Regions from separate parts of the Paenibacillus sp. 1-8 genome, predicted to be linked through region 3. Evidence: predicted binding sites of a transcription regulator. Region 3 holds the regulator's gene; each other region holds the start of a gene.
The links. The regulator Rex, encoded in region 3, represses fermentation and respiration genes when NADH is low (regulators of the CRP and FNR family bind a similar motif). The targets are predictions, from matches to a motif close to TTGTGAAATATTTCACAA.
Positions count from the first base shown of each region.

Region 1: a site for Rex is predicted at 4,097-4,114, ahead of AC0WRU_RS21015 (cytochrome ubiquinol oxidase subunit I). Genes of this name have one in related genera too.
Region 2: a site for Rex is predicted at 6,211-6,228, ahead of AC0WRU_RS04215 (DoxX family membrane protein). Genes of this name have one in related genera too.

Region 1 is NZ_CM149995.1:4,540,387-4,547,909, reverse strand. It holds gene def (peptide deformylase) at 1-266, shown strand, start outside; gene AC0WRU_RS21025 (sensor histidine kinase) at 430-2,220, shown strand; gene AC0WRU_RS21020 (response regulator) at 2,213-3,781, shown strand; gene AC0WRU_RS21015 (cytochrome ubiquinol oxidase subunit I) at 4,188-5,594, shown strand; gene cydB (cytochrome d ubiquinol oxidase subunit II) at 5,581-6,594, shown strand; gene cydD (thiol reductant ABC exporter subunit CydD) at 6,594-7,523, shown strand, end outside.
Region 2 is NZ_CM149995.1:902,791-910,313, forward strand. It holds gene AC0WRU_RS04180 (FecCD family ABC transporter permease) at 1-14, shown strand, start outside; gene AC0WRU_RS04185 (ABC transporter substrate-binding protein) at 117-1,049, shown strand; gene AC0WRU_RS04190 (hypothetical protein) at 1,291-1,719, opposite strand; gene AC0WRU_RS04195 (hypothetical protein) at 1,916-2,215, shown strand; gene AC0WRU_RS04200 (alpha/beta hydrolase) at 2,561-3,385, shown strand; gene AC0WRU_RS04205 (dioxygenase family protein) at 3,478-4,269, shown strand; gene AC0WRU_RS04210 (hypothetical protein) at 4,369-5,295, opposite strand; gene AC0WRU_RS04215 (DoxX family membrane protein) at 5,588-6,106, opposite strand; gene AC0WRU_RS04220 (DUF3048 domain-containing protein) at 6,349-7,449, shown strand.
Region 3 is NZ_CM149995.1:3,058,157-3,065,679, reverse strand. It holds gene panB (3-methyl-2-oxobutanoate hydroxymethyltransferase) at 1-901, shown strand, start outside; gene panC (pantoate--beta-alanine ligase) at 898-1,836, shown strand; gene panD (aspartate 1-decarboxylase) at 1,829-2,212, shown strand; gene AC0WRU_RS13765 (tetratricopeptide repeat protein) at 2,295-2,927, shown strand; gene dinG (ATP-dependent DNA helicase DinG) at 3,085-5,952, shown strand; gene AC0WRU_RS13755 (redox-sensing transcriptional repressor Rex) at 5,998-6,651, shown strand; gene AC0WRU_RS13750 (amidohydrolase) at 6,638-7,523, shown strand, end outside.

The sequences.
Region 1 (7,523 bases), 1.5 Mb from region 3:
CCATGATTTATTTGGAGCAGGGTGAGGGGTGCTTGTCAGTGGATCGTTACATACCCGGATATGTCCCGCGTTATGAAAAAATTCGCATTAAGGCCAATTTGCCGGACGGGACTCAGGAGATACTGACCTTCAAAGGTTATGCAGCGATTGTGGTACAGCATGAGATGGACCATTTGGACGGCATCATGTTCTATGACCATATTAACCCGGACGATCCTCAAAAGCTGCCGCAGGGTGTGCATATTGAACCTTTTGTGCGTGAATAGTTCATGATCCGTAAAGTGTGGTGACTCTGTTCGCCACATTTTTATTTTGCAAAAAAATATAGATATAGAGGTTGCGAAGCTTTAAACTGGAATCATGTACATCGTGATGCGGTGAGTTAAGGAATACATAATAATGTAAGCGCTTATCTAACGGGGGGATGGCATGTTTCGTGGAGTTCGGCATCTGATGAATAATATGCGTATGCGAAATAAGCTGCTGTTCTCCTACGTGCTGATTGTCATGATCCCGGTGCTGGTGGTGGGCGGCTGTGTCACCTTTTATTTACGGGAGCAGGCTTTGGGCAGTGCAATTGCCCAAACGGTGAACAATGTGGAAAAGATCAAGAGCCAGACTGCGAATTTATTGCGCGTTCCCACGGATATATCAAATGGGCTGATGTTCGATAAAAGGCTGAGGGAGATGACGAACCGCCGTTATTCGGGCATGGTAGAGCTGATGAATGCGTATCATCAATACAAGGACTTTAATGAGTATGTACAGCAGTATAGAGAAATTGCTTCCATTCGTTTTTATTCGTATAATCCGACGCTTGTCAATAATCTGGAATTTATCCCTGTAGATTCTGGTATTGAGCAGCAGAAGTGGTTCCAGACGGCCTTGAAGGGGACGGCGATTAACTGGTTTTATATTCAGGATAAGGAGGATAACCCGGTAAACCGGCTGAGTCTGGTGCGGCAAATTCCCTTTCCGGAATACAACACCAAGGGAGTTCTGATGATTGCGCTGAGTCAGACGGAGCTGAACAATATGCTCAGCAAGGAACCGTTTGAAACGCTGATTGTGGATCGTAACGGAATTGTGGTCGCGGCTACCCATACACAGTCCGTGGGTCAAACCTTGGCGGATCTGCATTTGGGCTTTGATGTTCAGGGTGCGGGTAAGGGAATATATGAAGCAAAAATAAACGGGAAATCCTCGAACATTATTGTGGATGAGCTGCTGCCAGCCTCAAGTGTGAGCGGATTGACGATTATCTCGGTGTTTTCGACGGAACATATTGTACAGGGAGCGAACCGGATCAGCTTGATCGGCGCATTGTGTGTTCTTGCGGTGCTGGTCATGGCTTTGATTCTGATTACGATGATTTCCTGGCTGATCACCAAACGGCTACAGCGATTGAGCCATGAGTTGGGTAAGGTGGCTGCGGGGGATTTCCATGTCGTGTCGAGCGTGGAGGGAATGGACGAAATCGGGGATTTGTCCCGCCGCTTCAACTATATGGTCGCTAGCATCCGCCAGTTAATGGGGCAGGTTTATGAAGCGAGTGAGAAAAATAACAGGCTCGAAATGGCACAAAAGGATATCAAGCTGAAAATGATGGCAAGCCAGATTAACCCGCACTTCCTGTTCAATGCGCTGGAGTCTATCCGAATGAAGGCGCATCTGAACGGGGAAGCGGAGATTGCAACAACGGTACGTTTGCTTGGCCGACTGATGCGGCGGAATTTGGAGATTGGAAGCGGTAAAACGACAGTGCGTCAGGAACTGGATATGGTGCGATCCTATTTACAAATTCAGCAGTTCCGGTTTGGAAATCGTTTGATCTATGAAGTGAATTTGGAAGAAAGCGCTGAGGAGATGTCCATTCCTCCATTAATTATACAGCCGCTGGTGGAGAACGCAGTTATTCATGGCCTTGAAAACAAGGAAGAACCGGTTACTGTGAAAGTCGATATTTCGATGGAGCTACGAGAGCTGCAAATAAGAGTGGCCGACGATGGAATTGGCATGGAAACCGAGCAGTTGTCCCGTCTGCTGGACCGCATAACAGGCACGGATGAGCCGGAAGGGAGCAGTATCGGGCTGCGCAATGTTCACCAGCGTCTGACGCTGATGTATGGCGAACGTTATGGTCTGCACATTGAGAGCGTACCGCAGGCAGGAACAACCGTAACCTTTTCAATACCCAGGGAGGAGGAGTCGAATGTATAAAGCGATGATTGTGGATGATGAGCCTGCGATTCGTGAAGGATTGACCTCCATTATTGATTGGAATGACTGCGGCTTCCATATTGTAGATACCGCAGGGAACGGGCGCGAGGCATTGGATAAATTTAAGGAGCATCGGCCGGAGCTGGTCATTGTCGATATACGGATGCCGGGGATGAGTGGGCTGGAGGTCATACGGAGCATACGCGAAATGAACGGCGAGCCGTTTCATTTTCTCATTTTAAGCGGATATGCGGACTTTGATTATGCACGGCAGGCGATGGGCTTTGGCGTGGATGGTTATTTATTGAAGCCTGTGGACGAAGAAGAAATGACGACAGAGCTGAAACGGGTACGGCGAAGCATTGAGAGTGAAAAAGAAGACGGCAAGTGGGGGAGCCCGACTCCCCATGAGCGCGATTGGATCGAAACCCTGCTGTTTCCTGAACATCCTGACCAGTATCCAGCGCCACCCGCTTTGGATTGGGGAAGCTATCAGGTCGTACTGCTGGATCTGCGGATACCCGACTGGGATCGGCAAGCTCGGCAGTCAGCAGCAAAGCTGCAGCTAACGGAAATGTGCGAGGAGCAGGGCAGGGGGATTATATTCGAGGCCGGAATATATACAGGCTTGCTGCTTCCCGCCACGGTGGAAACAGAAGAAAATGCTGTTCGGCTGCTGGCTTCCTGGCGACAGGCATTAAAGCCGTGGACAACGGAAATATACGTAGCTGCTGGTGATCCGGTGGGCAGACTACATGATATTCCAAACTCTTTTGAGCAGGCGCTGCGTCTACTGGAGCGTACTTTCCTGTTCCGTGCGGAAAGGGTGATGCTTACCCGTGACCTGTATGATTTGGAGACCTCGGACGAGGGAATGTGCGAAACGACTGATAAAACCTCGGACCCTATGCGTTATGCAGAAAAGCTATACTACGCACTGGATATGGCGAATCGTGAAGCTGCAATACGTGTATTGAAGGAAATGGAGGTCCAATTTCCTCAGATCTATCGTACAGAAGCTGCAATCAAGGCGGCGTTTGCACAGATATTTACCTTGGCGCTGAACAAGTATGCGGCCGGACAGGAGCAGAGCCGGACCGTGCTGGAGGAGCATTCGCGCTTGATTACGGATGTATATGCTTATTCAACCTTGGGTGAGCTGGTGGATCGGTCGCTGGAGCATGTGCTGCAATGGATTGGTCAGACCGATTCGGGCGGTAAAGAAACGATCATGAAACAATTGATTGATTTCATTCACAGCCATTATGATGAGAACCTGCGCTTGGAGCTGTTGGCGGATATGTTTAATTACAACAGCGGCTATTTGGGCAAATTGTTCAAAAGTCATACAGGCGAAGCCTTTAACGCTTACCTGGACAAGGTGAGGATCGAGCGGGCGAGGGAACTGCTTGCACAGGGAATCAGGGTGCATCAGGTGGCAGGACGTGTCGGATATGCCAACGCCGATTATTTTCATGGAAAATTCAAAAAATATGCGGGGATGTCGCCTTCCTCCTACCGTAATCGGGTTCAGAAGAACGGAGGGACGGAGGGCAGTTGATGGGCTCCCATAGATTAAATTGATGAAGTCTCTCTTACAGATGTCGGAGCAAAAGTCTCCGAACAAAGAGAGCCTTTTTTTATGAAAAAATTTGGATAGATCAATCGCAAATGTCACACTAACTAGAAGATTTGAGTTGTTTTCATAAATTAGCCATCGTTACGACACAGTTTTGACACGATGTTCACACTTTCGATTCTATTTCATTCAAAGCAATTCTATATAATGATGATATTCTGAAGCTGGATCATGAGATCCCGTAGTGAAGATGCCTGAGGGGGCTATTCCTAAAAAGTGATCGTTCCATATGTAATAATGTGAATACTATCACAAGGATAAAAGAAGGCTTCAGAGCCCAATTATTATAACTCATTGTTAAGAGAAGTGCAGAGGGAGGAGCAACATCATGGACGTATTGGATTTGGCACGGTTGCAGTTTGCAACCACAACGATTCTTCACTTTGTTTATGTGCCGATCTCCATTGGATTGTCGTTGTTGGTGGCAATTATGGAGACTATGTATGTTATCAAGAAAAATGATTTGTACAAAAAAATGGCTCAATTCTGGGGAACGTTTCTGCTGATTAACTTTGCAGTGGGCGTCGTCACCGGGATTTTGCAAGAGTTTCAGTTCGGGATGAACTGGTCGGACTTTTCCCGGTTTGTCGGTGATGTGTTCGGTACGCCGCTGGCGATTGAGGCACTGCTTGCCTTTTTCCTGGAATCAACCTTTATCGGATTGTGGGTATTCGGCTGGGAACGTCTGTCCAAAGCAGTCCATTTAATCTGTATGTGGCTGGTATCCATCGGTACGATGCTGTCTGCTTTGTGGATCTTGGCAGCCAATTCATTCATGCAGCGTCCAGTAGGATATGAGATTCAAAATGGTCGCGCAGAAATGAAAGATTTTGCCGCTCTGTTGACGAACGAACAACTGTTGTGGGAGTTTCCTCACACACTGTTTGCTGCTTTTGCGACGGGGGCATTTCTCATCGCGGGTATTAGTGCATGGAAGCTGATGCACAAAAAGAATCTGGATTTTTTCAAGCCTTCTTTTAAATTAAGTATTATTGTTGCATTAATCAGTGCCATTGCTATTCCTTTGTTTGGTCATGGACAGGCTCAATATTTGGTGAAAACACAGCCAATGAAGATGGCTGCCAGTGAAGCTTTGTGGGAAAACAGCGGTGATCCGGCCCCTTGGACGGTTATCGCACGTATTGATCCTGAAAAGAAGGAAAATACCTTTGAGATTAAAGTTCCTTTTGCCCTGAGTTTTCTATCCTATAGTAAATTTTCCGGCTCTGTGCCTGGTATGAATGAGCTTCAGGCAGAATATGAAAAAACCTATGGTCCAGGCGATTATATCCCGCCAGTACGTACTACGTTCTGGAGCTTCCGCATTATGATTGCGGCGGGATGTGCCATGATTGCACTCGCTTTATACGGAGCTTACCTGACTTTCCGTAAAAAGTTGGAGGGCTCGCATCGCTGGTTCTTCCGTCTCATGATATGGGGGATATCTCTTCCATTCATTGGGAATACTGCAGGTTGGATCATGACTGAAATAGGTCGCCAACCGTGGACTGTATTTGGTTTGCTTCAAACCAAAGATTCTGTTTCGCCTACTGTTGTGGCAGGAGAAGTGCTGTTCTCGTTCATTTCATTTACCACATTGTATTTAATTTTAACGGGTGTGCTGGCGTTCCTGTTTTTCCGTACGGCTCGCAAAGGTCCGGATATCGAGACACATCAGCAAACGGTCATTCATGACCCATTTGCTCAAGGGGGTGACACCATTGTCGCTAAATGATTTATGGTTCTTATTGATCGCTGTATTGTTCACCGGCTTCTTTTTTCTGGAGGGTTTTGATTTTGGCGTGGGGATGGCTACAGGATTGGTACCGCGTAATGACCAGCAAAAACGCTTGATGATCAATACGATTGGTCCATTCTGGGATGCGAATGAAGTATGGCTGATCACAGCAGCGGGTGCGATGTTTGCCGCTTTCCCACATTTTTATGCGACCATGTTCAGCGGATATTATCTGGTATTTGTGTTTATTTTGCTAGGCTTGATCTTACGCGGAGTCTCCTTTGAGTTCCGGGGCAAGGCAGAAGGAAAATGGTGGACAGGGACGTGGGATGCCTGCATTCTGATTGGCAGCTTTCTGCCGCCGATGCTGTTCGGTATGGCTTTTGCGGCTTTGGTAAAGGGTGTACCTATTCAGCAAAACATGGACTTGAAAGCCGGATTCTCCGATGTGTTTAACGGATATACGGTATGGATTGGACTGACCGTGGTGGGGATGTGCCTGATGCATGGGCTGACGTTTATTTCCCTGCGGACGATTGGAGAAGTGCGGGATCGTGCCCGTGTGGTTGCGTCTAAATTCCTTCCGATATTAGGTATTTTGCTGGCTGGTATGGTGGTATGTACTTATTTTGCAACAGATGTATTCGCACGTCGTGGCCCTTATATGTATGCCGCAGTTGCAGTGGGGATCGTCGCCTATGTGCTGGCATGGTATTTCCTGAAGCAGCGCCGCGAAGGCTGGGCCTTCGGGATGACGGGGGCTATCATTTTGCTGACATTCGTTTCGTTGTTCATCGGCTTGTTCCCGAGATTTATGGTGAGCTCGATCAACAGTGCATTTGATTTGACGATATATAATGCAAGCTCCAGTCATTACACACTGAAAGCCATGACGATTGTTGCAGCAACGCTTTTACCCTTTGTGCTGGCTTATCAGGCGTGGAGCTACTTTGTTTTCCATAAGCGTCTCAGTGAAAAGGATCATTTGGAATACTAATGGATAAAGCATGGTTTGGATTAAAGGGCATTCGGCCGGTAATGCTGCTGCTGGCCGCCCTTTCCCTGGCCCAGGGGGCCGCTGTGATTGCGCAAGCGATTTTTTTGGCAAAGGCTGTTACGATTTTATTTGAACAAAATCCGCTGGTGATGGCTTGGCCGCCACTGGCCTTGTTTTTCGCGGCTTTTGCTGCGAGGCATACGATGATCTGGCTGCAACGCCGGACAGCAGGCCGTTTTGCCGAAGTATCAGGCGCTTCCTTGCGGGAGCGTCTGCTTGCTCGTTTGTTCGAGCGAGGGCCTGTTTTTGCTGCCAAGGAAGGTAGCGGGAAGCTGGTGACGTTGGCGCTGGATGGAGTGGATCGTTTTCGCACGTATTTGGAGTTGTCCATTCCGCGTATGATTGACATGATGTGTGTGACGATACTTGTGCTAGTGTCTGTTTTCACATTGGATGTAATTTCAGGTGTGATTTTGACGGCTACGATGCCCATCCTGATTGGCTTCTTTATCCTGCTGGGCTTGGCGGCGCGGAAGCAGGCAGATAAACAGTGGCGCTCCTATCGCCTATTGTCGCATCATTTCACGGATTCGTTGCGCGGCCTACAGACGCTGCGTTTTTTGGGCCGTAGCCGAGAGCATGGGGAAACGGTCGGGAAGGTCAGCGACCAGTACCGCACGGCTACGATGCGTACACTGCGGGTCGCGTTCCTGTCCTCTTTTGCTCTCGATTTTTTTAGTATGTTGTCGGTGGCTTTTGTGGCGGTAGGCTTGGGCTTGCGACTGATTACCGGATCGGTGGGACTGGAAGCGGCCCTTGCGATACTCATTCTGGCCCCGGAATATTTTATGCCTGTACGCCAGTTGGGATCGGACTATCATGCCTCGCTGGATGGCAAGGAGGCTTGGGGTGCAATGCGCTCCATTCTC
Region 2 (7,523 bases), 2.2 Mb from region 3:
CCCGAACGAAATGACAGATGGAAAATGACAGATGGAAAAGGTACATAAACAAACAAGCAGAAGCTTTCTATATAGATCATTTTAGTTGGAGCTTCTATGACATAGGAGGAATAATAATGGAAAAAAATGGATTAAAGCGTTCATGGGTGGGCATGGTTCTTATTTTATGTATGGTGATGCTGTCCGCTTGTGGACAAGCAGCAGATAACAAAGCTACCGATACGAAAGCGGCGGACAACGGCGAGAAAACGGTCAGCGCGGATTCGCGCATTGCTTCCATGTCCATTCATTTGACGAACAATCTGCTGGCGCTGGGTATTACTCCGGCTGGCTCGGTCATCGGTGGAGATGTTAAGGACTTTTTACCCCATGTAAAAGATCGTCTCCAGAATACCCGCAAGCTGGGCGTTGTCACAGACCCGGATATGGAAGCCGTGCTGGAGCTGCAACCTGACCATATTTTTCTAGACAAAAAATATTCGGGAACCGATGTAGCCAAGTATGAAAAAATCGCGCCAACCGAGGTCTTTGATCTGGACGAGGGCACATGGAAGGATCAACTGAAAAAAATAGCTGTTATGGTCAAGCATGAAGCGCAGGCGGACGCTTTCCTGAAAGATTACGATGCCCAACAGGAACGGGTTAAAAAGCTGATCCATCAAAAAATAGGCGACGGAACCGTGATGGCTATTCGTGTTACGGCGAAGGAAGTCCGCGTAATGGGCATGAAGCGCCCGGTAGGTCCGCTGTTGTATCAGGATTTGGGCTTGAAGCCAGCCAAGGGTGTGGAAAAGATCAACAAGGCATATCAGGTCGTATCCCAGGAGGTTTTGCCGGATTATGATGCCGATGCGATCTTTGTCATTATCAGTAAAGGCGCGGATGCCCAAAAGGTGTACACGCAACTGGAAGGAAACGCAGTATGGCAAGGACTCAAAGCAGTGAAGCAGGGTCATGTCTACATGCTGGACGGACAGCCTTGGCTGGACTATTCGGCAATGGGACACAAAATCGCTCTGGATAATGCAGAGCAACTCTTTTCCAAATAAGCTTTAGCGTACAGCAAAGCCGTATTCCCTAATGCACTTATTGCAGGTGGGGAATACGGCTTTTTGGCGAACACCTAAGCTGCAAGTCGGATGCCAGATAGTTCCCAGGTCAGCCGACAGCCGCTTTCTTTTCTGATATCATGTACGTCAACAAACCAACGTGTCAGCTCAGCCACTCTATAACCAAAAGGGCCGCCGCGAACAAAAATCGGGCAGCTTCGGTATAAATGAGAACTGCGAGCTATGAACGTTTTTTGCGCAAAAAAATCGGCTTGAGTCCAATAAAGCCGATGGCGGCAAGGATCAGATTCACCCAGGGTGAAATGCTCAACACGGGCAGTGCGCTGCGCAGGGCCAACCCTGCGACCAGAATCACCACGACTAACACGACATACAGCAAGATGGACTTGAGGTCTATGCGGGGCTTCACGGGCGTATAGTCTTGCTGTGCTTTCTCTCCTTCTTCCGGGCGGTCCATAAAATTCATCAGCGCTTCAACCAGCAGAATGGCTCCTGCGGCGATGATGATCAGGGTGGACAGGTTAACTTTTTCAAAAGGAGCAACATCTCCGCCTGTGAACGTTACAAACCATCCGATAATCGCCTGTGTCAAAAAAAACATGGACAAGGAAATCCATGCAATAAGCGTATAATTTTTGGCTTTACTCATTTCTTCCTCCTGCTTTGCGGGCGTATTCCGTCTGGCGGAACCGCCAATACGTAACAAAAACAGTATACGTGAGTAAGCTGCGGATGGCAAAAGGCTTTATCTGCGTAATGTATATTACCGCTGCATTCTCCTCAAACTGGATAAAGGGTGAGCACGCGGAGCATCCTGAATGTAAATGTGGAGAGGATGTGGCATTATGAAGCTGGATAAGCAAGCGGATTATACGGTTAATAAACGGCTGGAAGCCGCTCCAGTTAGAAACAGCGTGGAGGCCTTGCCTGTGAACGTGAGTCATCGGAGCGTTCAGGGGATATTCCCGACGTACCGTATTCTGGACGATGCTGAATGGGCTCGGGATACCGAGTTTGCAGGTGACCTGGGCGAAGAGAGCTACCACAGCTTATGGCATGAGGATCAGAATAGCGGTGCCTCTTACAGACTGGAATGGGAGGGGCGTACGGAGACCCACGAAATGTTCAGGAACAGCTACGAATAGTCTGCTGGATGAAGTTAATTTTCCCATCAAGTAATGCAATATGGCGTTCCTCGTTATCGTTGCGGGGAGCGCCATTTGTTCGTTTTTTCTCCGTTATAACTGACAGGTTGACAAGGAAGCAGGGCAATGATAGACTGACTTTACTATAAAGCTCATTAAACTTATCGGAATTAAAGTAAAAGAATATTTTGCTGAGCATCCATGTTACAATGATACGTTTGACATATTCGCTTAAAATCATTAATTATCAATCATTAATCATAACAAGGAGCTTCGCAAGGTAGGGGTGCCCATGCAGCATAGCAGCTTGGTGACGGTGAAGCTTGAAACAGGGGGACAATCATAATGGAACGGCAAATTGGAATTCGCTTTGAAAATGAGGAGCTGGCCGCAACGATTCATTATCCGAGCAATCCGAATGAAGGAGACCGTCAGAGACGGGTACCGCTCGTAGTGATATGCCACGGATTTGTGGGCAATCGTATTGGGATAGATCGGTTATTCGTAAAGACTGCACGTGAGCTTGCGGAAGGGGGATATTTTGTCCTGCGCTTTGATTTTGCCGGTTGCGGGGAAAGCACGGGTGACTACGGCAAGCAAGGGCTGGAGTCGATGATTAATCAGACACGTACCGTGCTCGATTATGCCGTGAATTGTGCAGACATCGACCCGACCAAGGTGACGCTGATCGGTCACAGTCTGGGTGGCGCGGTCGCCCTTCTCACAGCGGTACGGGACAAGAGAGTACAAAATCTGGTGCTTTGGTCGGCGGTCGGCTACCCGTTCAATGACATTGTTAAAATTACGGAGCGAAGCGTGTACGATGAGTCCGTGAAAAGCGGTCAGGCCGACTATTTGGGCTACAAGTTCACACCTGCTTATTTTGAATCACTTGCCCAGTTCCAGCCGTTTCAGGAGGCCGTCAAGTTTAACGGGGATGTGCTCGTTATTCACGGAACCTCGGATGATATCATTCCTGTGGACTATGCGTTCCTGTTTCAAAAGGTATTTTGGATGCGTCCAGAGGGACGTTGCGACAAAGAAATTATTTTTCAGGGAGATCACACCTTCTCTTCCGGTAAAGAACGGCAACGGTTGATCGATCGGACGCTGGAATGGCTGGATAAGCAGGAGAATATTCAGAGGGATTGGCAGCACTGGATGATCTGATTTCAGGTTGTAACGGATTGTATTGGAAATTGCGCCTCCACCGGAGTAAAATGGAAGAGTAACACTATACTGGCGTGTGGAGGTTGGCAGCGATGACATTACCCTCAATTTTTGTTGCGCATGGTTCACCGACACTGGCTTTAGAAAACAATGCATACACCAGCTTTCTTGCAGAGCTGGGCGCGAGCCTGCCCCGACCCAAAGGAATAGTCATTTTTTCCGCGCATTGGGATAGTGCTGATCAATGTATCGGCGCGGATGATCAGCATGCAGCGTTGCACGATTTCTATGGCTTTCCTGAACAAATGTACACACTCGATTACCCTGCACCAGGTGATCCGAAGCTGTATGAGGAGATAGAGCATCTGTTCAGTCAGCATAACCTGTTCCACCAGCCGGTTCGGAACCGGGGACTGGATCATGGAGCATGGGTGGTTTTGCGGCATATATATCCTGATGCGGACATCCCGGTCGTCCCGCTCTCCATTGATTCTAGGCGCGCTCCGCAGGAGCAGTATGAGATTGGGCGGATGCTGGCACCATTGCGTGAACAGGGCATTTTGATCATCGGTAGCGGCGGGTTGGTCCACAATTTGCGAACACTCAAGCAGACGAATGAGCCTGCGGATTGGGCGGTTCAATATGATGACTGGATCGGTCAGCAGCTTCAGGACTGGAATTTGCGTCATTTGTTTCAATATGACAAAAAGGCTCCTTATGCCAAACAGGCGGTTCCCTCTTATGGGATAGAGCATTTTTCACCGCTGTTTTACGCGATGGGGGCTGCGGATGACCAGCGCTCGGCGAAGAAGCTTTTTCAGTCCTATGTCCTGGGCTCACTAAGTCTCAATTGTTGGGCTTTCGGGCAAGAACGTGATACGTAAATGTGAAAAAGAACTTCCGAATCCACATGGCTAGTGGGAAGGAAGTTCTTTTGTGTATATAACGGGAGTTACTGTAGGGTGTGTTCCTGTAAAACTTGATCAGGAAGTGGGTACGTTCTTTTTCAGCCAGTCGGATACCTGTGCAGTATGTTTATCCCCGTTTTGATCCAGCAGTGCCACGAAGGCTTTTAGTTTTTGTACATAAGGACTAGCTGAGCCACTGTTGCGTTGAATTACCAGTTGATATCCTTTTTTGGCGTTAGGATGAATCTTCTTGGTATCGTAATCGAATAATGGCGTATTGTTCGTGCCGTAGAAGGTATAGAAATAGTACAGATCATGCAATTCTTTGACAGCTAGTGTACGGTTGGAATGTGGATATTTGTTTAAAAAGTCTTCCTGTGCCAGCACCCGTCCAGACAACTGCTGATATCCGATATGCAGCGCGGCATCCTTGGTAGACGCCTGTCCAGATTCCACTGTCATGATGTCAATATAGCTGCGGATATCTGCCGTGGTGTACTTTCCGAAAACTTTATATTTTTCATAGTTTATGACAGGATAATACATACCTTCTGCGGTTTCCAGTTTGTATCCGGCATCTCTGGTTTGGGTCAGTAATTTCTTCAGGTTCGTATCCTTGGTGCGGCTAATTACATTTGTGAACGAATCGCCGGGTTTATAAATAGTATTGATTTTGGTCTGAACAGAAGCTGGGTATAAGGCTTGTGAATAAGAATCCAATTGCTTGGTTTGCGCATTTTCCAGATGAAGCGTCATGATGGTGACTTGAGAGGCTGGAATGAATTGAATGTGTTTTTGCAAATAAGCGAATGCCTGAGGTAGCTTGCCGGGTTGACGCAGCAGTTGCTCGAAGTTCTTGGAGATACCTTGAACACTTTCCGATTGAGACGTTGTTGTAGTCGATACTGCTGCTTCGGCTTGTGATGGATATCCCAGTCCCATAGTCTGTACTGTGAAAGTTACTGTCGCGAGCATGAGGTAGGCTTTGGTGATTTTTTTCATGATATAACCCTCCATGGCTTTCTTTGGTGTAACTGTAGTGTATAGGGGGAATGTATCGTGAGCATTCCGGATTGTATCCAACTTGTAAACGTTTGGGGAAATGATGAATCGGATATAAAGAGGAGATTTCAAACCGGGAGGAGGGGCAGCGGCATAACTGCACAAGAACGAAAATTATAAGCCAGGATGCAGCATCGTAGCTGTACAAAGCCGAAACATATAAAATAAAGCAGTATTGCTGCACAAAAAAACAACCATTAGCCCGGAGGGTAACGGTTGTTTTTTGGGTAGTTTAGGCTATTTTTCGAGCGGGATCCGCTGGAAAGGTATCTTTATTTTTACGAAACAGTCCACGCAGGAAGGATAGTACCCAACGATCCAAGCCAATCCGTCCAGCGTTTGCGCCAGCAACGACAAGGAAGATTTCAAACAGCAGGTAGATTGCATTCGTGCTTACCGTACCCGAGAACAGGAACGAGAAATTCATGACCATTGCCATCAGGGCAGCTAATGTAGTCAGTGTACCAAGAAGCAGTCCAACTCCGACCAGGAATTCACCCAGTGGGATCAGTACGTTGAACAAACCGACATTTGGCAGGGCAAAGGCTTCAAGGAACGATCCCCACCAGCCTTGTACAGCGGGATGTTCTCCGCCTGTTTTAGCAATGGCCCCCGAGATAAATCCGCCTGCATCGAATCCGCCAGTCAGCTTCTCAAGTCCATGGGTCATCCATTCATATCCCAGATAAACCCGTACTATAGTCAGCAGCCACATTGCTACTTTATTTTCACGCAACCAGTTGTTAAACATTCAAACCACTCCTCTTTCGTATCTTATAATGTTGTTTGTATTCATTTGGTTTGGGATGATCATCTCTGCTACACCCTTATTGTATTAGGTTCAGTTACAGTTATTTGTGATAAAAATCACAAAGTCTGAATATTTTTTAAATTTTAATGTCTTCAGATAAGTATTCTATAGAGTTGAGGTGTTTCAATCGAGACAGAAACAGGAAATAACGCTTATAATGAGAAAAATGTCTAACTGGAGGGATGAGCTTGTCCAGGCCCATTTTCAATCGAAGACGATGGTTGCGTGTGATGACCTCGGTTTTGCTATGTATGACCATGATGTCTTGTTCTGCTTTGTCCAAATCGGGTGAATCAGAACCCGTACCTCAACCGCTTAAGCAAGAAACACAGCCGGAGGCGCTTGAGCCGTCCAAGGAACCGACTATTCCTGCATTTACAGCTCCGCTTACGGGTCTTCCGGTGCAGCAGCCTGTTCTGGAACGACCGCTCGCCATTATGATTAATAACGCTCCAGCCGCACGGCCTCAGGCGGGACTTAGCGAGGCGGACATGGTATATGAGGTTCTCGCGGAAGGTGGGATTACCCGTTTGGTAGCTTTTTTCCAAAGTCATGGCGGAGATGTGAAAATAGGTCCGGTCCGCAGCATCCGGCCGTATCTGATTGAACTGGGTGAAACTTATGGAGCATTGCCGATACACGCCGGGGGAAGTACAGATGCCTATGCGATTTTACAGCAGCAGCGAAAGGAGCATCTGGATGAGATTTCGAATGGGGGGGCTTACTTCTGGAGAAGCAAGGATCGCCGTCCTCCACACAATCTGTACACAGATGTGAACAGACTTCGCCAAGGAAGCGAAAGCAAAGGCTACGCCAGACAGACGGTGGTTCCGGTATATAACTACCTTAGATCCGGTGAAACCTCGGTCATGGGAGACGAGGATGCAGTATCTTTGCAAATCCGCTTTTTGCTTAAAAGCTACAAGGTATCTTACACCTACGATCCGTCTGCTCAGCAATATAAGCGTTTTGTGAACGAAAAGTCACATGTGGATCAAAACAATAACAAGCAGCTCTCTGCGGCCAATGTCATTGTGATGAGCACCAGGCACCAAACGCTGGATGATGTAGGCAGATTGAGCGTTAAGCTGAATGGCAGTGGAGAGGCCATGGTGTTTCAACAGGGACGGCTGATACATGCTGAGTGGCAGCATACGTCCGGTGATGCGATTCGTTTTTTGAAAAATGGAGTTGAAATTCCGTTAGTACCAGGTACATCCTATATACATGTGGTTCCGGCGGACGTTTCGTTGAACGAGCATGTAAGTGTAGAAGCAAAGTAAAGTATACGAAATTCACCTTTTAAGGTATAATTTGTCGGATAATGCACTTCCTTGTCGGGCAATGTATACTTAAT
Region 3 (7,523 bases):
GAAAATGAAAAAAATGAAGCAGGAGGGCATTCCGCTCAGTATGCTGACCGCCTATGATTATCCATCGGCTAAAATAGCTGAGGAGGCGGGAATCGATATGATTCTGGTTGGTGATTCGCTGGGCAACGTCGTTCTCGGCTATGATTCGACCATTCCCGTAACACTGGATGATATCGTGTATCATTCCCGAGCGGTAGCGAGAGGCGCGGAGCATACATTTATTGTAGCGGACATGCCGTTTATGACATATCACGGCAGCGTATCGGAAAGCCTTCAGGGCATCCGCCGTCTGATGCAGGAAGGACATGCGCATGCTGTCAAATTGGAGGGCGGCGCAGAAATTGCCGACGTCGTAAAAGCGACTGTTCAGGCGGGTGTACCCGTGCTGGGTCATATCGGCCTTACACCGCAGTCGGTCAATCAGCTTGGCGGCTACCGCGTTCAAGGCAAGGACGAAGCGGACGCACGGCGGCTGATGGCAGATGCCAAGGCGCTGGAGCAGGCGGGTGCCTTTGGCATCGTGCTGGAGCTGGTGACCGAGGAAGTAGCAGCGGCAATTTCCAAAGAACTGTCCATTCCGACCATTGGTATTGGCGCAGGACGCGGATGTGACGGTCAGGTGCTTGTTTATCACGATCTGATTCAATATGCATCGCCTTATTACAGCAAACGTTTTGTCAAAACCTATGCCGATGTCGGCGGCTTGATCCGCAGTAGCATTGAGCAGTATGTGAGCGATGTGAAGGGGAGAGCCTTCCCGGCTGCTGAGCATGTGTTCAGCGCCGACGACAGCGTTATAGAGGCTCTCTACGGCCACAAGAAAGGTCAGGAAAAGGCGCAGGTGCAAGAACAAGAGAAACAAGAGGAACAAGCTAAGGAAAAGGTGGAATCCCGGTCATGATTATCGTAAGAGAAGTGGCTCAGCTGCGGCAGGCCATTGCTGAACGCCGACAGCTCGGTGCAGACGGAGCAAAAGTGGAACAAGGTTCCGCTGCTATACGGCCACATACAGTCGGCTTTGTGCCGACGATGGGGTATTTACATGAAGGCCATGCGAGCTTGATGCACAAGGCGCGTGTTATGGCAGATACGGTGGTACTCAGCATTTTTGTAAATCCGATTCAATTCGGGCCTAACGAAGATCTCGACAGCTACCCCCGCGATGAAGCGCGTGATTTGGAGGTGGCGCGGCGCGAAGGCGTGGATATCGTATTTTTGCCAACTGTAGCAGAAATGTATCCACAGCCAACCCGTACGAAAATACGCGTATCCGCTTTGACGGATCGGTTATGTGGTGCTTCCCGTCCAGGGCATTTTGATGGTGTGACCACCGTTGTTGCCAAGCTTTTTAATATGGTAGGGCCTGATCTGGCCTTCTTCGGCATGAAGGACGCACAGCAAGTAGCGGTGCTCCAGCAGATGGTGACCGACCTCAATATGAACGTGACCATCGTCCCTTGTCCTATCGTCAGAGAGGCCGACGGTTTGGCCCTCAGCTCGCGTAATGTGTATTTGAGCGCGGAACAGCGGGAGCAGGCGTTGGTGCTGTCAAAGTCACTGCGCAAGGTGCGTGAAGTGAGCGAAGATGATGTGCAGAACACGTTTACGATCCGTCAGTTATACCAAATGGTGGAGACTACGATTACTTCCTCACCATTAGCTGACATTGACTACATTGAAATCTTAACCTTTCCAAGTCTGGAGCCCCTTCTTCCCGAGCAGCGACTAAGTGATGTCGAAGAAGACATCATTGTAGCGCTGGCTGTAAAGTTTGGGAACACTCGACTGATTGATAATATGAGAATACAGAAGACGGAGGTGCTTTCCCATGTTTAGAACGATGATGAAATCCAAAATACACCGGGCAACGGTTACCGAAGCCAACCTTAACTATGTGGGCAGTATTACTATTGATGAGGATCTGATGGAGACTTCCGATCTACTGGAGAATGAAAAGGTTCAAATTGTGAACAATAACAATGGAGCCCGGCTGGAAACTTACGTTATCCCTGGACCGCGTGGTAGCGGCGTGATTTGTCTCAACGGCGCAGCAGCGCGTTTGGTGCAGCCTGGTGATACAGTCATTATTATTTCCTACGCTTCCATGTCGAATGAAGAGGCCAAAACATACAAACCGACCGTTGTATTCGTCGATGAACATAATAAACCCGCCCAAACGGCGAACAAGGAAGTACACGCTACGATCATGTAATGAATGGGAGTGCGGATGAAACCCGTCCTTTAAGCGAAAAATGTGAGTGTATTAATCCATCTTTCGTAAGGGCGGGATGCACATGTTCCAGCATGTATTCGCAGAAATGAACAGCATGTTAGATGATATCGTGAAGCATTACCCATCAGCCCAGGGCTCCCGCAGGCAGGAGTTGCTACAGCACTGGAGTTTGCTGCGGAGAATGAGTGACGGAATTATGGATGAATGGCTGGCTTTTGAGGAAAAAATGGTTCGCCTGCGTGCTGCAGGTTTTTCCGCGGAGTCTGGTATGTCTGACGCTGAGCTACCTGAAAAGGAGCTGCCAGCTTTTACTCGGGGTCAAGGGTATTATCGACTGCTCATGTATCCTGAGGCCATCCGCCAATTTGAACAGGTGCTACAGCATTTTCCGAACAGTTGGCAAAGCCAGATGTATATGGGGATGGCGTTTTTCCAACTGGAGGACACAGCGGAGGCTGTACGCCATTTTCAGAAGGTACTGCACCTAACAGACCAGCCCGGGCTGAAGGCGGTCATTTATAATGCGCTGGGCTGTCTTATGGCGAAGCAGGCTGATGTAGAGGAGGCGCAAAAATGTTTTGCTCTCGCGCATCAGTTCGATCCTGCTTTGCCCGAGCCGTTGCACAATATGGAAGCCTGTTTGTCCGGTGTCGGAATGCTTCGGTACGACAGCTCCATGATGACATGGCTATAGTTGTCAGACACCGAGCGAGACGATGCATACCCACCTCCCCAGGCGGCGTGTGCATCGTCTTTTTTGGCTGTCTTAATTTCCAAACAGGCGATCTTCTGCTATGCTGTTATACAGAGTTATTATTTTTGTATGTGTCAAAAGAAAGGATTAAGCCCGAATGAAATTTGCGGTATTGGATTTTGAAACGACAGGCACCCAGTCCGCGGATGACATCATTCAAGTCGGACTTGCAATTATAGATCATGATAACAGCATTTCCCGTGTTTATGGTTCTTATGTGAACCCTGGCAGATCCATTCCGCCTTTTATTACCGGGTTGACCGGGATTACAGACGATGACGTCAAGGATGCTCCTGCGCTCGAAGAGATGATGATGGAGCTTGTGCCTATGCTGGACGATGTCGTGCTGGTCGGTCATAATGTGGCGTTTGATTTTAATTTTTTGCAAAACGCTTTGGACCGGTGCGGATACTTGCCGTTTACCGGCAGAATTTTGGATACGATGGATTTTCTGAAAATCATGTTTCCATCGCTATCTTCCTATCAGTTGGGTTTTGTTTCTTCTGAATTTGGGCTGGCACATGACCGACCTCATCAAGCAGACAGCGACGCGTTGGCTACGGCTGAGGTGTTTTTAAAATGTTTGGATGAGCTTCACGCGCTGCCTTTGATTACGATACAGCGGCTCAGTGATTTGTTCGCAGAGGAAGACAGTGACCTCGGATGGTTTTTGGACGGGGTGCGTGAAGACAAAGAGCATGATCCTATTCAGGATTTGGAGGGTCATCAGTTTTTTCGTCAGCTTGCACTGAAGGTGGAGGATTGGACGGAGCTAAATGTCCCTCGCAGAGAGGACGACCCCAATCCGCTGGCAGGTATTTCCTTTGAGGAATACATGGATGATGTGCGAGACAATTTACGTTCATCCTTGAGCCAATATGAGGAGCGCGAAGCGCAGACGCAAATGATTGAGGGCGTGAATCAGGCGCTGAGTGAAGACAAGCACCTGTTGATCGAGGCGGGTACGGGGACAGGCAAGTCCCTCGGTTATTTGCTTCCTTCGCTGTATCACAGTGTGAAAAATGGACAGCGAGTTATGGTAAGTACGCATACGATCAACCTGCAGGAGCAATTACGCGAGCGTGATATTCCGATGCTGATCAAGGTGATCCCGTTCCCGTTCCGGGCTGCCATTTTTAAGGGCCGGGGACATTATTTGTGTCTGCGTAAGTTTGAACATAAAATAAACAGAAGAGACTTCGCAACGCCGAAGGAAGATTTAATTACAGCCGCCCAGATGATCGTCTGGCTGACGTTGACGGAAACCGGCGATGATGAAGAACTCAATCTGAGCAATCGTGGCGGAGATTTTTGGGAAACGGTGGGCAGTGATTCCGAGTCCTGTCTTGGTCGTTCTTGTCCATGGTTCCGCAAATGCTTTTATCATCGTGCGCGCCATGAGGCGGGAATAGCCGATGTGGTCATTACGAATCATTCCAAGCTATTCACGGACGTAAAAGCAAGTCATCAGCTATTGCCGAGCTATGAGCATCTGGTCATTGATGAAGCACATCATCTGGAGGAAGTCGCTGGTAAGCACCTGGGCATGCATATGAAATATTTCACACTCGTGCATACGCTGACCCGGTTGTTCAAGGACAGCAAGAACGGACAATTGCCTTCGCTGCGTCAGCAGTTGGCAAAGTCGGGGCATGAGAAATCGACGGAATGGGCCTCTACCATCGACCAGTTGTATCCGCTCGTGCTGGAAATCAAGGAGACTTGGGATTTGCTGAGCGACAAGCTGTTTGGCATGCTGCCGGAGCGAAGTGATGCGACACCGGGTGAAACGGGGCAATTTTCTTCCCGTCTCAAGCCATCGGCCAAGCCTGCCAAGTGGGATCAGGCGGCTGCGCTGGAAAATCAGCTTTATGTAACGATGAGCGAAATTTTGCGCAAGGGCGACAAGCTGATGCTCGATGTGAAGGAAGAACATGACGATTATGCGGCTGACAGCCTCATTACGGATATTACGGGGCTGCTCAAGGATTTGGCAGGCATTAGGGAAAGCTTGCGCTTTTTTATGCGGCTGGATGATGAAACGACCGTATACTGGCTTGAAGCGAGCGGGCAATTCCGCAGCAAGTCGCTGCAATTTTATGCGGTGCCCGTCGATGTGAGCCGTCAGCTGAAAGAAATGTTTTTTGACAAAAAAAGAAGCATTATTCTGACGTCTGCTACCTTGTCGGTGGATAAGTCGTTTCAGTACATGACCGATCAGCTCGGCTTGCAGGAGGCCGCAGATCAAGGGCGGCTGATGACTACGCAGCTCCCGTCACCCTTTAACTACAGGGATCAGGTGTTGCTAGTCATTCCAAGGGATTTCCCGAGCGTGAAGGGCAGTGTAGGAGATGAGCATTTTGTAAATATGCTCGTCAGCTCGCTAGGCGCGACTGCTCAAGCGACGCGGGGGAGAATGCTCGTTCTCTTTACTTCCTACCGCATGCTCCGGCAGGTGTATGAGCCGCTTAAGGAGGCGTTGTCTTCCAGCGACATCACCGTGCTGGGGCAGGGCGTGGACAGTGGGAGCCGCAGCAAGCTGACCCGACGTTTTCAGGAGGCCAAAGCTTCCGTGTTGCTGGGAACCAGCAGCTTCTGGGAAGGCGTCGATATTCCGGGCAAAGCGCTGACGTGTCTGGCCATCGTGCGCTTGCCGTTCCAACCGCCCAATCACCCGCTGCTGGAGGCTAAAAGTGAGTTGCTCCAGCAGCAGAAGAAAAATCCTTTTATGAAGCTGTCTGTTCCACAGGCTGTCATTCGCTTCAAACAGGGATTTGGACGTTTGGTACGTACAGCGAGCGACCACGGGGTCGTTATCGTTTACGATACGCGTGTGATCGAATCCTATTACGGGAAGCACTTTTTGTACTCGTTACCGGGACCAAAAATGGAGCATATGCCGACGGAGCAAATGGTGCCCCGCATCGCCGAATGGCTCCAATCCGCCCCGGAGACAGAGGCATAACGGACGGACATCTAAACGTGTCCGTTACAATTAGGGGGAGCAAGTATGAAATCAGAAAAAATTTCAGAGGCTGTTGTACGGAGGTTACCCGTATATTTACGTTATCTGAATGCACTGCACAAACGGGAGGTGGCTACGGTATCTTCCCAGGAGCTGGGACAAAGACTGGATCTGAATCCTGCTCAAATTCGTAAGGATCTTGCGTATTTTGGAGATTTTGGCCGTAAGGGTGTCGGCTATGATGTTACTTATCTTATCGAGAAAATACGCCATATACTGAAAATCGACCAGCAAATTAACGTGGTATTGGTCGGAGCAGGTAATCTGGGGCAAGCCCTTTCGAATTATAATGCTTATTTAAAAGACAATATGAAAATTGTAGCGGTATTTGATGCTGTTCCAGATAAAGTTGGAACCAGGATCAATACGCTGGTCGTACAGCCGATGGATGAACTGGAGGTGACAGTGAAGGAACAAAACATTCGGATCGGGATTATTACCGTACCGGATTTTGAAGCACAGCATGTGGCTGACAGGCTCATTGAGAGCGGGATTGGAGCGATTTTGAACTTTGCACCCACGACTCTCAAGACACCGGCAAACATTCGGGTACATGCCACAGATTTTACAACGGATTTGTTAAGCCTCGCTTATTATTTAGAGAACGGAAAGGAAGATACACAACATGACAGCGAATAAATGGATGATTAAAAACGGCTCCTTTGCCGTGAACAGACCGGAAGCCGGGGTAATCCACGGCTATATGATCGTGGAGGATAGCCGCATCACCTACATTGGCGAGACTTTGCCAGCGGGTGAGGAAGAGACGAACGCGATTGACGGTAACGGGCTGCTGTTTTTACCTGGCCTGATGAATACACATGGTCATGCGGGGATGTCACTGCTACGTGGGTATGGGGACGATCTGGCTCTCCAAGTATGGCTACAGGAAAAAATGTGGCCGATGGAAGCCAAGTTTACGTCTACGGATGTGTACTGGGGTACGTCCTTGTCCGTGCTGGAAATGCTGAAAGGGGGTACAACGACCTTTTTGGACATGTACGTTGATATGGACGAGGTGGCTCGTGTAGCTGAAGAGTCCGGTATCCGTGCCAGTCTGATGCGTGGAGTGATTGGACTATGTTCGGAGGAAGAGCAGCGGATTAAGCTCGCTGAGGCTGTGAACTTTGCGCGTAACTGGCATGGCAAAGCAGACGGTCGCATTACGACCATGCTGGCTCCGCATGCGCCATATACGTGCATGCCTGCGCTTATCGAAAAATTCGTACAGGCAGCGCACGATCTGGATTTACCGTTGCATACGCATATGTCCGAAACGATTGCCGAAGTAGAGAAAAACGTACGCGATTACGGCTTGCGTCCAGTTGCACATTTGGATAAGCTCGGCTTTTTCTCCCGTCCTTCACTTGTTGCCCATGGCGTTTATTTGAATGACGAAGAAATAGCTTTGCTGGCTGAACGTGGTGTAGCGGTTTCGCATAATCCGGGCAGCAACTTGAAGCTCGCAAGTGGTGTGGCAAGAGTGCCTGACCTGCTGCGTGCAGGCGTTA